Regions from separate parts of the Kribbella voronezhensis genome, predicted to be linked through region 1. Evidence: riboswitches for the same ligand, from Rfam matches in the RefSeq annotation. Region 1 holds a riboswitch; the other holds the start of a gene.

Evidence for each region. A riboswitch is a leader RNA that binds a small molecule or an ion and turns the genes downstream of it on or off. The one in region 1 is predicted to bind glycine.
Region 2: linked by a shared signal. The riboswitch ahead of EV138_RS19905 (L-serine ammonia-lyase) and the one ahead of gcvP (aminomethyl-transferring glycine dehydrogenase) in region 1 are both predicted to bind glycine.

Annotation. Positions count from the first base shown of each region.
Region 1 is NZ_SOCE01000001.1:167,679-173,880, forward strand. It holds gene EV138_RS00730 (pyridoxal phosphate-dependent decarboxylase family protein) at 1-4, opposite strand, end outside; gene EV138_RS00735 (serine hydrolase domain-containing protein) at 123-1,421, opposite strand; gene gcvP (aminomethyl-transferring glycine dehydrogenase) at 1,418-4,273, opposite strand; glycine riboswitch at 4,352-4,449, opposite strand; gene EV138_RS00745 (MerR family transcriptional regulator) at 4,470-5,087, opposite strand; gene EV138_RS00750 (bifunctional nuclease family protein) at 5,589-6,080, opposite strand.
Region 2 is NZ_SOCE01000001.1:4,277,833-4,284,034, forward strand. It holds gene EV138_RS19880 (aminopeptidase P family protein) at 1-454, shown strand, start outside; gene EV138_RS19885 (hypothetical protein) at 664-900, shown strand; gene EV138_RS19890 (alpha/beta hydrolase) at 902-2,395, opposite strand; gene EV138_RS19895 (DUF3817 domain-containing protein) at 2,516-2,845, shown strand; gene EV138_RS19900 (hypothetical protein) at 2,848-3,798, opposite strand; glycine riboswitch at 3,931-4,023, shown strand; gene EV138_RS19905 (L-serine ammonia-lyase) at 4,103-5,476, shown strand; gene EV138_RS19910 (alpha/beta fold hydrolase) at 5,463-6,143, opposite strand; gene EV138_RS19915 (SDR family oxidoreductase) at 6,196-6,202, opposite strand, start outside.

The DNA.
Region 1 (6,202 bases):
GCATGCCGGATCTCCCGAAGAAAGTTGTTGAGTAAGGCAACCCTTACTAAGGCATGCCTAACTTACTTCGGGTGACCGGATCGCGCCAATCCGGGGTCCGCCCGGGGCGAACGCGACCGGCCTCAGTGGCCGTACGGCGTGCGCGTCAGCACGAAAGTCGCGATGTTCAGCTGAGTGATCGCTTCACCGTCGCGGACGACCCGCAACCGCTCACCCGCGAAGTAGCCGTCCCGGCCGCGATACAGATCCGGCCCGATCGGCGAGAACCGGCAGGTCATCGCGCCCGACATCTGCAGGATCCCGGCGACCACACTGATCGTCAGCGGCGTGTTCCCCCAGTACCAGTGCCCGAGCAACTCCTCGCCCTGCGCCAACTGCGGCTCCGGCACCCACTCCGGCGGCAGCGTGGGCTCGTACGACGCCAGCAGGCGCATCAGGTCGAGCGGCACCGACGCACACCGACCGTACGTCGCGTTCGCCAGCGTGACACCACCGATCCGGCGGCCCCGATCCACGAACAACCCGGCGATGAAGCCCGGCATCGACCCGGTGTGCCCGACGAAGAGGTGCGGATCGTCCGCGTGCAACCGCAGCCCCAGCCCGTACGACGCCGTCAGCGCCTCGCGCGGGTCCGCGGCGGCCGGCGCGGCCATCTCGTCGATCGTGTCGCGACTGAGAATGTCGTAGCCCGGATCGATCCAGAACGTGGCGTACTTCGCCAGGTCCTCGACCGTGCTCCACAACTGCCCGGCCGGCGCCATCGCCCCGGCGTCGTACGCGGGCTCCTGATCCAGCCGCCCGCTGAATGGATGCACCGAGAACCCCTGGGCAGCAGGCCGCACCGGGAAGTACGTCGTACGGCGCATCTCCAGCGGGTCGAGGATCCGGGAGGCGACCAACTCCATCCAGGACGCGCCCCGCAGTCGTGCCACGACCTCGCCGAGGAGGGCGTAACCCAGGTTGGAGTAGTGATGGCGACGATCGGGTTGGCCCGCCGCCTGCGACTCGTCGATCGCCGCGGTCAGGGTCTCGAACGAGACGCCGGGATTGCGCTCCCACCAGTCGCCCTCGGGTTCGGCGTGCATGCCGCCGGAGTGCGCGAGCAGTTGCCTGATGGTGAGATCCCCGTACGCGATCCCGGGCAGATGCTTGCCCACGGCATCATTCAGCGAGAGCAGTCCGTCGTCGCGGCACTGCAGCACCAGGACAGCGGTCATCGTCTTCGTGATCGACCCGATCCGGTACTGCACGTCCGGCCCCGGTGCCAACCCGTCAGCAGAGGCGAACTGCCCCCGCGAACCAGTCCACGCCAGCGCGCCGTCGTGAATGACCCCGGCGCTGATCGACGGCAACTTCCACTCACTCTGGGCTGCCGCAACCTCGGCGTACAAGGCTGCGGCAGTGTCAGGGCGCAGGGTCACTCAAAGGCCTCCGGGGCGGGGCAGGAGCAGATGAGGTTCCGGTCGCCGTACGCGCCGTCGATGCGACGCACCGGCGGCCAGTACTTCGCGGTCCGGTCGACCGACTGCGGGAAGGCCGCCTCTTCGCGGGTGTAGGCGTGCTCCCACTTGTCGTTGATCACCGACGAGGCGGTGTGCGGAGCGTTGACCAGCGGGTTGTCGCCGGCCGGCCACTCCCCCGCCGCGACCCGGTCGATCTCGTGCTTGATCGCGATCATCGCGTCGCAGAAGCGGTCCAGTTCGCCCAGGTCCTCGGACTCCGTCGGCTCGACCATCAGCGTGCCCGCGACCGGGAACGACATGGTCGGCGCGTGGAAGCCGTAGTCGATCAGCCGCTTGGCGACGTCGTCGACGGTGATGCCCGTCTCCTTGGTCATCGGCCGCAGATCCAGGATGCACTCGTGCGCGACCAGCCCGTTCTCGCCGGTGTAGAGCACCGGGAACGCGCCTTCGAGCCGCTTCGCCACGTAGTTCGCGGTCAGTACGGCGGCCTTGGTGGCGGCGGTCAGCCCCTCGCCACCCATCATCCGGATGTACGCCCACGAGATCGCCAGCACACCCGCCGAACCGAACGGTGCCGCGCTGATCGGGCCGACACCGCTGTCGGGACCGGCCTGGTCCAGCAGCGGGTGGTTCGGCAGGTACGGCGCCAGGTGGGCCGCCACCGCGACCGGGCCGACGCCGGGGCCGCCGCCACCGTGCGGGATGCAGAACGTCTTGTGCAGGTTCAGGTGGCTCACGTCGCCGCCGAACTCACCCGGCTTCGCCAACCCCAGCAGGGCGTTCAGGTTCGCGCCGTCGACGTACACCTGGCCACCGTGGTCGTGGACGATCTTGCAGACCTCGGTCACGCTCTCCTCGTACACGCCGTGCGTGGACGGGTAGGTGATCATGATCGCGGCCAGCTTCTCCGCGTGCTCGTCGGCCTTGGCCCGCAGGTCTTCCAGGTTGATCGTGCCGTCGTCGTTGCCCTTGACAACGACTACCTTCATGCCGGCCATCACCGCGGAGGCAGCGTTCGTGCCGTGCGCGCTGGACGGGATCAGGCAGATGTTGCGGTCCTCGTTGCCCTGGGCCCGGTGGTACGAGCGGATCGCGAGCAGACCGGCCAGCTCGCCCTGGCTGCCCGCGTTCGGCTGCAGCGACACCTTCGCGTAGCCGGTGACCTCGGCCAGCCAGCGCTCGAGCTGACCGATCAGCGTGACATAGCCGGACGCGTCCTCGATCGGCGCGAGCGGGTGCATGTCGGAGAACTCCGGCCAGGTGACCGCTTCCATCTCGGTGGTCGCGTTCAGCTTCATCGTGCAGGAGCCGAGCGGGATCATGCCGCGGTCGAGCGCGTAGTCGTAGTCGGACAGCTTGCGCAGGTACCGCAGCATCGCGGTCTCCGAGCGGTGAGTGTTGAACACCGGGTGGGTCAGGTACTCGCTGGTCCGGACCACGGCCTCGGGGAAGCCGGCCCCGGCCAGTGACCCGTCGTACCGGACTCCGAAGGCGCGGCAGACCCTGTCGAGCGCGGTCGCGTCGGTCTTCTCGTCGCACGAGATGCCGACGTGGTCCGCGTCGACCAGCCGCAGCCAGATGCCGGTCTGGCGGGCCGCGTCGACGACATCGGCCGCACGACCCGGGACGCGAGCCAGCACGGTGTCGAAGAACTGGTCGTGCACGACCTCGACACCACCGGCCTTCAGCGAGGCGGCCAGGCTGTCGGCGTTGGCGTGGACGCGCTCGGCGATCGCCTTGAGGCCATCGGGACCGTGGTACACGGCGTACATGGAAGCAACGACGGCGAGCAGGACCTGCGCGGTACAGATGTTCGACGTCGCCTTCTCGCGACGGATGTGCTGCTCACGCGTCTGCAACGCGAGCCGGTACGCCGGTGCGCCGTCCGCGTCGACGGAGACACCGACCAGGCGGCCCGGCAGCGACCGCTCGAGGCCGGCCCGGACGGACATGAAGCCGGCGTGCGGACCGCCGTAGAACAGCGGTACGCCGAAGCGCTGCGAGGAGCCGATCACGATGTCGGCGCCCGCCTCGCCCGGTGCTTCGAGGAGCGTCAGCGCGAGCAGGTCGGAGGCGACCGCGACGATGGTCTCGTTCGCGTGCGCGGCTTCGATCAGCGGCTTGAGATCCCGTACCGCGCCGCCCGAGCCCGGGTACTGCACGAGGAAGCCGAAGAAGTCGCCCTCGGGCAGTCCGTCGGTCGTGTCCGCGACGACGACCTCGATGTCGAGCGCCTCGGCGCGGGTCTGCACGACCGCGATCGTCTGCGCGAACGTGTCGGCGTCGACCAGGAACCGGTTGCTCTTGCTCTTGCGGTTCGACCGGTGCGCCAGCGTCATCGCCTCGGCGGCCGCGGTGCCCTCGTCCAGCAGCGACGCGTTCGCCGTCGGCAGGCCGGTCAGGTCGGACACGACGGTCTGGAAGTTCAGCAGTGCCTCCAGCCGGCCCTGCGAGATCTCCGGCTGGTACGGCGTGTAGGCGGTGTACCAGGCCGGGTTCTCCACCAGGCGGCGGACGATCACCGACGGGGTGAACGTGCCGTAGTACCCCTGGCCGATCATCGAGGTCGCCACGTTGTTGCGCGCCGCGAGCTGGCGAAGCTCGGTCAGTGCGTCCACCTCGGAGGCCGGCTCCGGCAGCCGGAGCGCCTCGGCGGACCGGATGGACGCCGGTACCGCGGCATCCACGAGCGCGTCGACATCGGCGTACCCGAGGGTCTGCACCATCCGGGCGACCTCGTCCGGGCGCGGCCCGATGTGGCGGTCGGCGAAGGTCGCCGAGATCTGCGGGCGGGGGTCGTTCACACTCATCGAGAGGCTCCGTTGCTGCGAGACAGATGCTGCCGGGGGCCTCCCCCTCTGTCACGCACGCGCACGCTTCAGAGTCGCCTAAGGCACTCGGTCCATGGGCCTGAGAGGTTCCGGGGAGGAATTGCCCCTTCGGCGCCCGGGCGTGGTTCCGCCCGAGACTCTCCCGAATGCTGTGTACGGCTGGATCGAGCCTACCTCAGCCGGTCATACGGGCGCGGCGACGGGCAGCGAGCTCGTCGTTCGCGTGGTCGTCGGTGTCGTCCGCGTGCGCGTCCAGACGCTCGGTCGGCAGCTCCGACAGCGAGCCCTCGACCTCCCGCCAGACACCGCCGAGCGCGATCCCGAAGACGCCCTGGCCGCCGGCCAGCAGATCGATGACCTCGTCCGGCGAGGTGCACATGTACACCGAGGCGCCGTCGCTCATCAGCGTGATCTGGGTCAGGTCATCGATTCCACGTTTGCTGAGGTGAGCGATCGCACTGCGAATCTGCTGCAGCGAGATCCCCGCGTCGAGCAGCCGCTTGATCACCTTGAGCAACAAAACGTCCCGGAATCCGTACAACCGCTGGGTGCCGGAACCGGTCGCCGGGCGCACCGAGGGCGAAACCAGCCCGGTCCGCGCCCAGTAGTCGAGCTGCCGGTAGGTGATCCCGGCAGCAGCACACGCGGTCGGACCGCGGAAGCCGACATCGTCGGGCATCGGCGACAGGTCGTCGTCGAAAAGCAGACCCTGGACGCCGGCGCTGGCGGCCGCCTCGGCGTGTGCTTCGGACGTCGACTGCGCCGTCAGATCAGTGTCGCCGGTGCGTGTCACGCCTGAGCCTCCCTGGGTACCGACTGGAACGGATCACATCCGTGGAGTTACAACTCTCCACAACTCCTTCAAGGTAAGCCGTGGCTCAGACCCGGTCAACGACAACCGCTCCGAGCAGCTAGCGTGTCGCGCCCACAACTCGAATCGTTACCTGTCCGCCCTTGTACCAGCACCCTCCAACCTCACGCCTTGTAACCGCACCAGTACGCCGAACAGCCGCGCCCGCTTCGCGCCTCCTACGTCGCTCGCTCGACCCGCCCACCCCGGGGAACGCCATTCGTTCCGCCGATACCGCCTCGATCTCGGGCTTGGCCGGAAACAAATTTGCATATACGGACGAAAAGTCTCCAGCGAAGGCCCGTGGAGGCCGCAACACCGCGGGCTACACCCAACACCCACGCTCACAGTTCCCCCGACACCCCGCGAGCGACCGGATGACCCCGTCAGTTCGAGCCGCGACGGAGGGGCGCGAAGCGGTCTTCCCCGCCGTACCCCGAACGCTCAGCTCTTGTCGAAGTCCTCAGGTGTTACGTGGTCGAGGAATTCGCGGAAGCGTTCTACTTCCTCTTCTTCGACGACCTCGTCGTCGTCGGTCTCGCTGTCCGGGACGGGGATGCCGGCTTCGGCGAGGATCTCCTCGGTGCAGAAGACGGGGGTGCCGGTGCGCAGCGCGAGGGCGATCGAGTCGGACGGCCGGGCCGAGATCTCGGTCTTGTCGTCGAAGACGATGATCGCCTCGAAGACGCCGTCGGTGAGGTTCACGATCCGGACCTGGCTGAGCGTGTGCCCGAGGACGCGGATGGTCTCCGCGAACAGGTCGTGGGTCAGCGGCCTCGGAGGCTCCATCCCCTGCTGGGCGAAGGCGATGGCGCTCGCCTCGGCCGCACCGATCCAGATCGGCAGGTACCGCTCGCCGCCGACCTCCCGGAGCAGCACGATCGGCTGACTCGAGGGCATCTCCACCCGTACTCCGACCACGTCGACTTCGCGCACAGCTCCAGCCTACTCTGCGGGCCGACCCGGGGTAGGCCCGTGGGGTGCGCCCGACCACATCGTCACCCGCCGGAGGCAACCCCGTTGCCACACGGACATGGTCGACCCGCTCGAAGCGGCTC
Region 2 (6,202 bases), 4.1 Mb from region 1:
GGCGCAGCTCGCCGCTCTCGACGCGGTTCGCCCGGGTGCGCCGTATCGGGCCTTCCAGTACGAGGCGATGCGCGTGCTCGTCGAGGGGTTGCGTGACTGGGGGCTGATCGACGTCTCGCTGGACGAAGCACTCGGGCCCGACGGTCAGCAGCACCGCCGGTACGTCGTGTGCGGGCTCGGGCACTACATCGGTCTCGACGTCCACGACTGCGACGCGGCCCGGCCGGAGACCTACTTCGCCGCGGACCTGGAGGTCGGGATGGCGCTGGCGGTCGAGCCCGGCCTCTACTTCCACCCGAACGACGAGACGGTTCCGCCGGAGCTGCGCGGCATCGGCATCCGGATCGAGGACAACGTCGTGGTCCACGCCGATCGCACGGAAATCCTCACCGCCGACCTCCCGATCACCGCCGACGGACTGGAGCAATGGGTCAAGGCCAACCTGCCCGGTTGAGCACTACTGAGGGTCACGAAAAGGGCACTGAGAAAAAGTTGGTCACGTGCTGTAACACTCGGCAGGCCGGGACCGATGTAGCGAGCGGGGGAGGGTCAAACTCGGCCCGGCGCGTGGCAGTGGGGGGCCGCGACCACGCGCCGGCCGGGCTGACCCCGACTGGGACCCGGGGGGGACCCAGGGCGTTTCCCCGGTTCGGGGGGATTTCGATGAACCTGCGAGTGCGGGTCGTGCGCTGCGCATGCGCCGGGGGCCATCACTGGTACGCCGACATCGACGATGCGGACGACTTGCAGCCCGACGACCCGTTCTGGTTCGTCGACGGCTGCCCGACCCAGTCCCGCGCGCTCGAGATCGCCTGCGCCCAGTTGCAGTTGCTGTCGGGCGAGGCGATCTCCGGTCGCCAGCTCACCAGGGTCCAGGAAGCTCACCTGGTCCACGTCTGAGTCAGCCGGTGGGCTGCACCGCCGGGCAACTGGTTCCGCGGGGAGGGACCTGCAATGACACCAGGTACTTGTCGATGGTGGCCTGCACGCACGGGCTCTTGTTGTAGCTACCGTGCCCCCAGCCCTGGTACGTCAGCAGTACGCCGTTGCGGCCCAGTTGGCGCGCCACGTCCGTCGCCCAGTTGTAGCCCGTGGCCGGGTCGTGGATGGCGTTGGACAGCAGGATCGGGGTCGTCAGGTGTCGTACGGCCAGGTTCCGCTGGGGATTCGGCACCGGGCGAAGACCGAGACACGACGTGACGGCGAGCAGCTGACCCGGATATTTGAAGTCAGGCGTGTTCCGGGCCAGCCGCTTCAGGTAGCCGGCGAATTCACGGTAGTCGCGGACCGGAAGGCTGAAGTCGCGGCAGAACGGCGCGAACGTGTTCGCCTGCAGGCCGGACGGGACCGGAGGTTGCCCGGTCGGCGGCGTGCTCGCGTCGAGCTGCTGCAGAACATCGCCCAGCCTGACCCACTGGGGTGCGTAGAGCAGCCGGAAGACGGCATAGGACAAGAAGAACGGAGTCGTCGGGTACTGCGGGCGCTGCGGGTCCGGCACCTCGCCACGGCCCGCCCTGGTGAGCAGATCCGCCCAGAGGGCGTGCACGTCCCGGCCGTGCAAGGCGCAAGTGGTTGCCGAGGCGCACCATTTCACGAATTCGTCGAAGGAATCCTGCGCGGTGCCGGCCTCCGCGTCGAGGAACTGGCGGGTCGTTGCCGTCCCGTGGTCGAAGACGCTTTCCAGCACCATGGCCCGGACATTCTTCGGGTACCGCTCGGCGTACTGTGCGCCCAGAAGTGTCCCGTACGAGCTGCCGTGGAAGGTCAGCTGCGATTCCCCGAGAGCGATGCGGATCGCGTTGAGGTCCTGAACCGTCTGCAAGGTGTCGATGTGGTCGTAGACCGGTCCGGTGTTCGCTCTGCAGTCCTCGGCCAGCTTGCGGTTGTAGGCGATCGTCTGGTCGAACTCGACCTGGCTGCCGATGATCGGCGACGGCCGCTGCGCGAGGAGAGCGGCCGAGCACTTCACCGGATTGCTGCGGGCGATTCCGCGCGGGTCGAAGCTGACGATGTCGAACCGGTTCTGCAGGTCGGCACTGAAGCGGCTCATCCCGGTTCTGATCCGGTCGACGCCGGAGTCACCAGGGCCGCCCGGCCCGAAGATCAGCGAGCCCACGCGCGCCTTCTTCGCAGTACGGCGTGCTACCGCCAGGGCGAAGGTCGGTCCCGCTGGGTCGTTCCAGTCGACCGGCACCTGCAGGGTGGCGCATTGTGAGCCTCTGATGAGCTCCTTGTCTTCCTCGGTGTCGCCAGGCTCGGGGAGGCAGTCCTTCCACTGCAGGGCTCTGACGACGGCTGGTGGTGGTTCGGCGGTGGCCGGTACGACGACGGCGCCGGTCGAGGCGACGCCGAGGATCGCAGCGCACGCGATGGTCCTGCTGGGTTTGAGGAGCACTTCGGATCCTTTGGTCGGGGATGCTCTCGATCCTCGGCAAACGTCTTCCGTGGCGCATCGGGGGTGACCCCGGACCGATCCCCTGAATGGTTGGGGGGACTTGTTAGGGTCACTGACCTGATGACTGAGACGACTCTCGACGCACCCGTCCGGCCCAAGCACGCGACCTGGTTCCGTGCCGTGGCGATCGCCGAGGCGGTGTCCTGGACCGGGCTGCTGATCGGCATGCTGTTCAAGTACGTGCTGTCCGACAACGAGCTCGGGGTGCAGATCTTCGGGCCGATCCACGGCACGATCTTCATCGCCTACGTGATCACGGTCGCCGTCGTGCGCAAGCCGCTGGGCTGGACCTGGCCGACCACCTTGCTCGCCCTGGCCGCCAGCATTCCGCCCCTGTTCACCTGGTTCTTCGAACTCTGGGCCGAGCGCACCGACCGCCTGACCCGCTGAACTCAACCGCAGCGTTCGCACGGCTTGCGGGTGCGCGCGTAGTACCCGTACGTCGCTGTCGTCAGCCCGAGGCCCCAGACCAGGTAGCAGGGCACGGCTACCCAGAAGAAGGCCGCCGGCAAGTCGATGCCGTCGAACACGCGCTCGCCCTGGAGCGCCTCCGTGATCATCTGGATCAGCCCGACACCGAAGTACGCCGTGATGCCGGCGCCCAGCGCTGCGCCTGGCAGCAACAGCATCCAGCGGGGGAACACACGGCCGAGCCGGTAGACGAGGAGTAGCGGCAGGGCGACGCCCGCGAGCAGGAATCCGCCCTCGAACAGCAGTACCGACGGGCCGGCGTCGTACGGGATGACGTCGAACCCCACTGCGGCCTGCGCGGCCAGGCGACCGAGGCAGCCGGCCACGGCGAGCCAGGCGCCCGCGGTTGCCCAGGCAGTTGGGAGCGTGGAGCGCTTGCCCACGCAGTACAGGCAGGTGGGGTCCAGTTGGCGCCGGCGAGCCAGGGCAGTCGCGGCGAGGAGTGCTGCGCCGGTCAGGCCGCCTGCTCTGCTGAGTAGTGCCGGGAGGTCGAACGGCAGCCCGAGCCCCGGCAGTGCCGCGCCGACGAGGTCCAGAAGGGCTAGGGCGCAGACTGCGACCCATCCGGCGGCTGCGGCCCAAGTGGTGACGATCAGTGCGCGGGAGCGTGGCCAGCGAGTGACAGCGAGCACCAGACCGGCGCTGGCGAGGCAGGCGGCGACTGATGCCCAGGCGGGGATCAGTAGGTCGCTCGGGAGGATCCAGTCAGGTGCGTGCCCGATGGCGAACCACACTCGTACTGCGCCGTAGGTGAGGGCCCAGATCAGAGCGAGCCGCGGTGCCCAGGGCATCCACCTGGGCCCGGTCCGAGCGCCTGTGCCCGGTTCGGTCGGCTGCCGCGAGGCGTCCGGCGTACGGGCCGTCGTTGTCATAGGGCCAGGGTCCGTTGCCGGGAGGCGTCGCGGATCCATCGCTCGGGGGAACAGTCTCCTTCGCCGGATTGACTGCTGCCGTCGGCTCGCCGTACGGTCACGGCGTCCGACTACAACCGCACAGCAGCCGCATGAACCCGTGCGGGAGAGACCCGGGCTCGACCCGGGCGCCGTAGGAGCAACTCTCCCCAAGAATCTCTCAGGCACCTTCACCGCACGGGCGAGGCACCTCTGGAAGACGTCAGGTCTGACAGAGCGGGGAGGCAAACCAAACGGTCAACGACGACCGGAAGGAATCCTCCACATGGCGATCAGCGTCTTCGATCTGTTCAGCGTCGGGATCGGCCCGTCGAGTTCCCACACGGTGGGACCGATGCGAGCCGCCCGTACGTTCGCCCTCGGCCTCGCCGCCGACGGCCTGCTCACCCGTACGACGGCCGTCGAGTCCCAGTTGTTCGGCTCACTCGGCGCGACCGGGCACGGGCACGGCAGCAACAAGGCGGTCCTGCTCGGACTAGAAGGTGAAGACCCCGAAACGGTCGACACCCGGTCCGTCGACGATCGGGTCAAGGCGATTCTTGCCGCCCGCCGGATCCGGCTCGCGGGTGAGCAGGAGATCGCCTTCGACCCCGATACGCAGTTGGTGATGCACCGGCGCAAGGCGCTGCCGTACCACCCGAACGGGATGACCTTCGTGGCCCGGGCCGCCGACGGCGCCGTACTGCGGGAGCGCACCTACTACTCGGTCGGCGGCGGCTTCGTGGTCGACGAGAACGCGGCCGCGGGCGACCGGATCGTGCTCGACCGGACCCCGCTGAAGTACCCGTTCCTGACCGGCGCCGAACTGCTGGACCGCTGCCGCGAGTCGCAGTTGCCGATCAGCGAGGTGATGCTCGCGAACGAACTGGCCTGGCGGACCGAGCCCGAGATCCGCGCCGGGCTGTTGCACATCTGGCAAGTGATGCAGGACTGCGTGCAGGAGGGCTGCGAGACCGAGGGCGTGCTGCCGGGCGGTTTGAAGGTGCCACGTCGGGCGCATTCGCTGCACCAGAAGCTGAGTCGCGATCCGTGGTCGGTCGATCCGCTGAAGGTGATGGACTGGGTCAATCTCTTCGCGCTGGCGGTGAACGAGCAGAACGCGTCGGGCGGACGGATCGTGACCGCGCCGACGAACGGTGCCGCGGGCATCATTCCCGCCGTACTGCACTACTACCGGCGATTCGTGCCTGGGGCAACGGACGACGGCGTGGTCCGGTTCTTGCTGACGGCGGCCGCGATCGGCGTTCTCTACAAGGAGAATGCGTCGATCTCGGGCGCCGAGGTGGGCTGTCAGGGCGAGGTCGGGTCGGCCTGCTCGATGGCGGCGGCCGGGCTGTGCGAAGTACTCGGCGGCAGTCCCGAGCAGGTGGAGAACGCGGCCGAGATCGCGATGGAACACAACCTCGGCCTGACCTGCGACCCGGTCGGCGGCCTGGTCCAGATCCCTTGTATCGAACGGAATGCGATGGCCTCGGTGAAGGCGATCAACGCGGCCCGGATGGCGATGCACGGCGACGGTGTCCACGTCGTCACCCTGGACAAGGTGATCAAGACGATGCGCGAGACCGGCGCGGACATGAAGATCAAGTACAAGGAGACCTCCCGCGGCGGCCTCGCCGTCAACGTCATCGAATGCTGAGCGCCGCCGGGTCCTCGACATGAGCGTTGTGGCCGAGGCCCGGCAGGGTGATCACCTTGTCGTGCAGAGCGGTGAGCTGGGCGTCGGTGTTCATCGGATCCAGCTCACCGCGAGCCAGTACTACGGAAGCCTGGCCGGCCCGTAGTAGTTCAGGCATGTCCGGAGCGCCGACACCGAAGGCTTTCGGGTCCAACGCCAGCCGCCAGCGACCGCCTTCGTGCTGCAGGCCGTGGTCGACGGAGTCGTCGGACGGATCAACCAGGCCTTGCAGTCCGGAGACTTTCAGGTAGCGAGCAGCCGCCTCGTCGCGAGTGTCGAACCACGTGATCGGACGTTGCGCCAACGCGCCGGCCCTGGCGAGTTCGTCGTCCGACCAGACCACCTTGACGCCCAGAGCGATCACGGTGGCGACCTGGACGCCGTACCGACCGCTCGCGAGTTCCAGCGCGATGACGCCGCCCAGCGAGTGGCCGACGACGGTGAGGTCGCTGCTTCCTTGGAGCTCCTCGGCCACGGCGGCGGCCATGGAGGAGAACGTGTACTCCGGCAGGCGGGCCGCCGTTCCGTGGCCGGGCAGGTCGGGCGCGAGCGAGCCGTCGTTCAGGGAGCGGAAGCCGTCCCAGACCCGGCCGGTCGCTCCGAGGCCGTGCAGCAGCAGGACTGTCATCGCAGCAGCTTCGCACAGCGGCGGCGGGCCCGCGTCGGCATCGGGCGAGGCGCTACCAG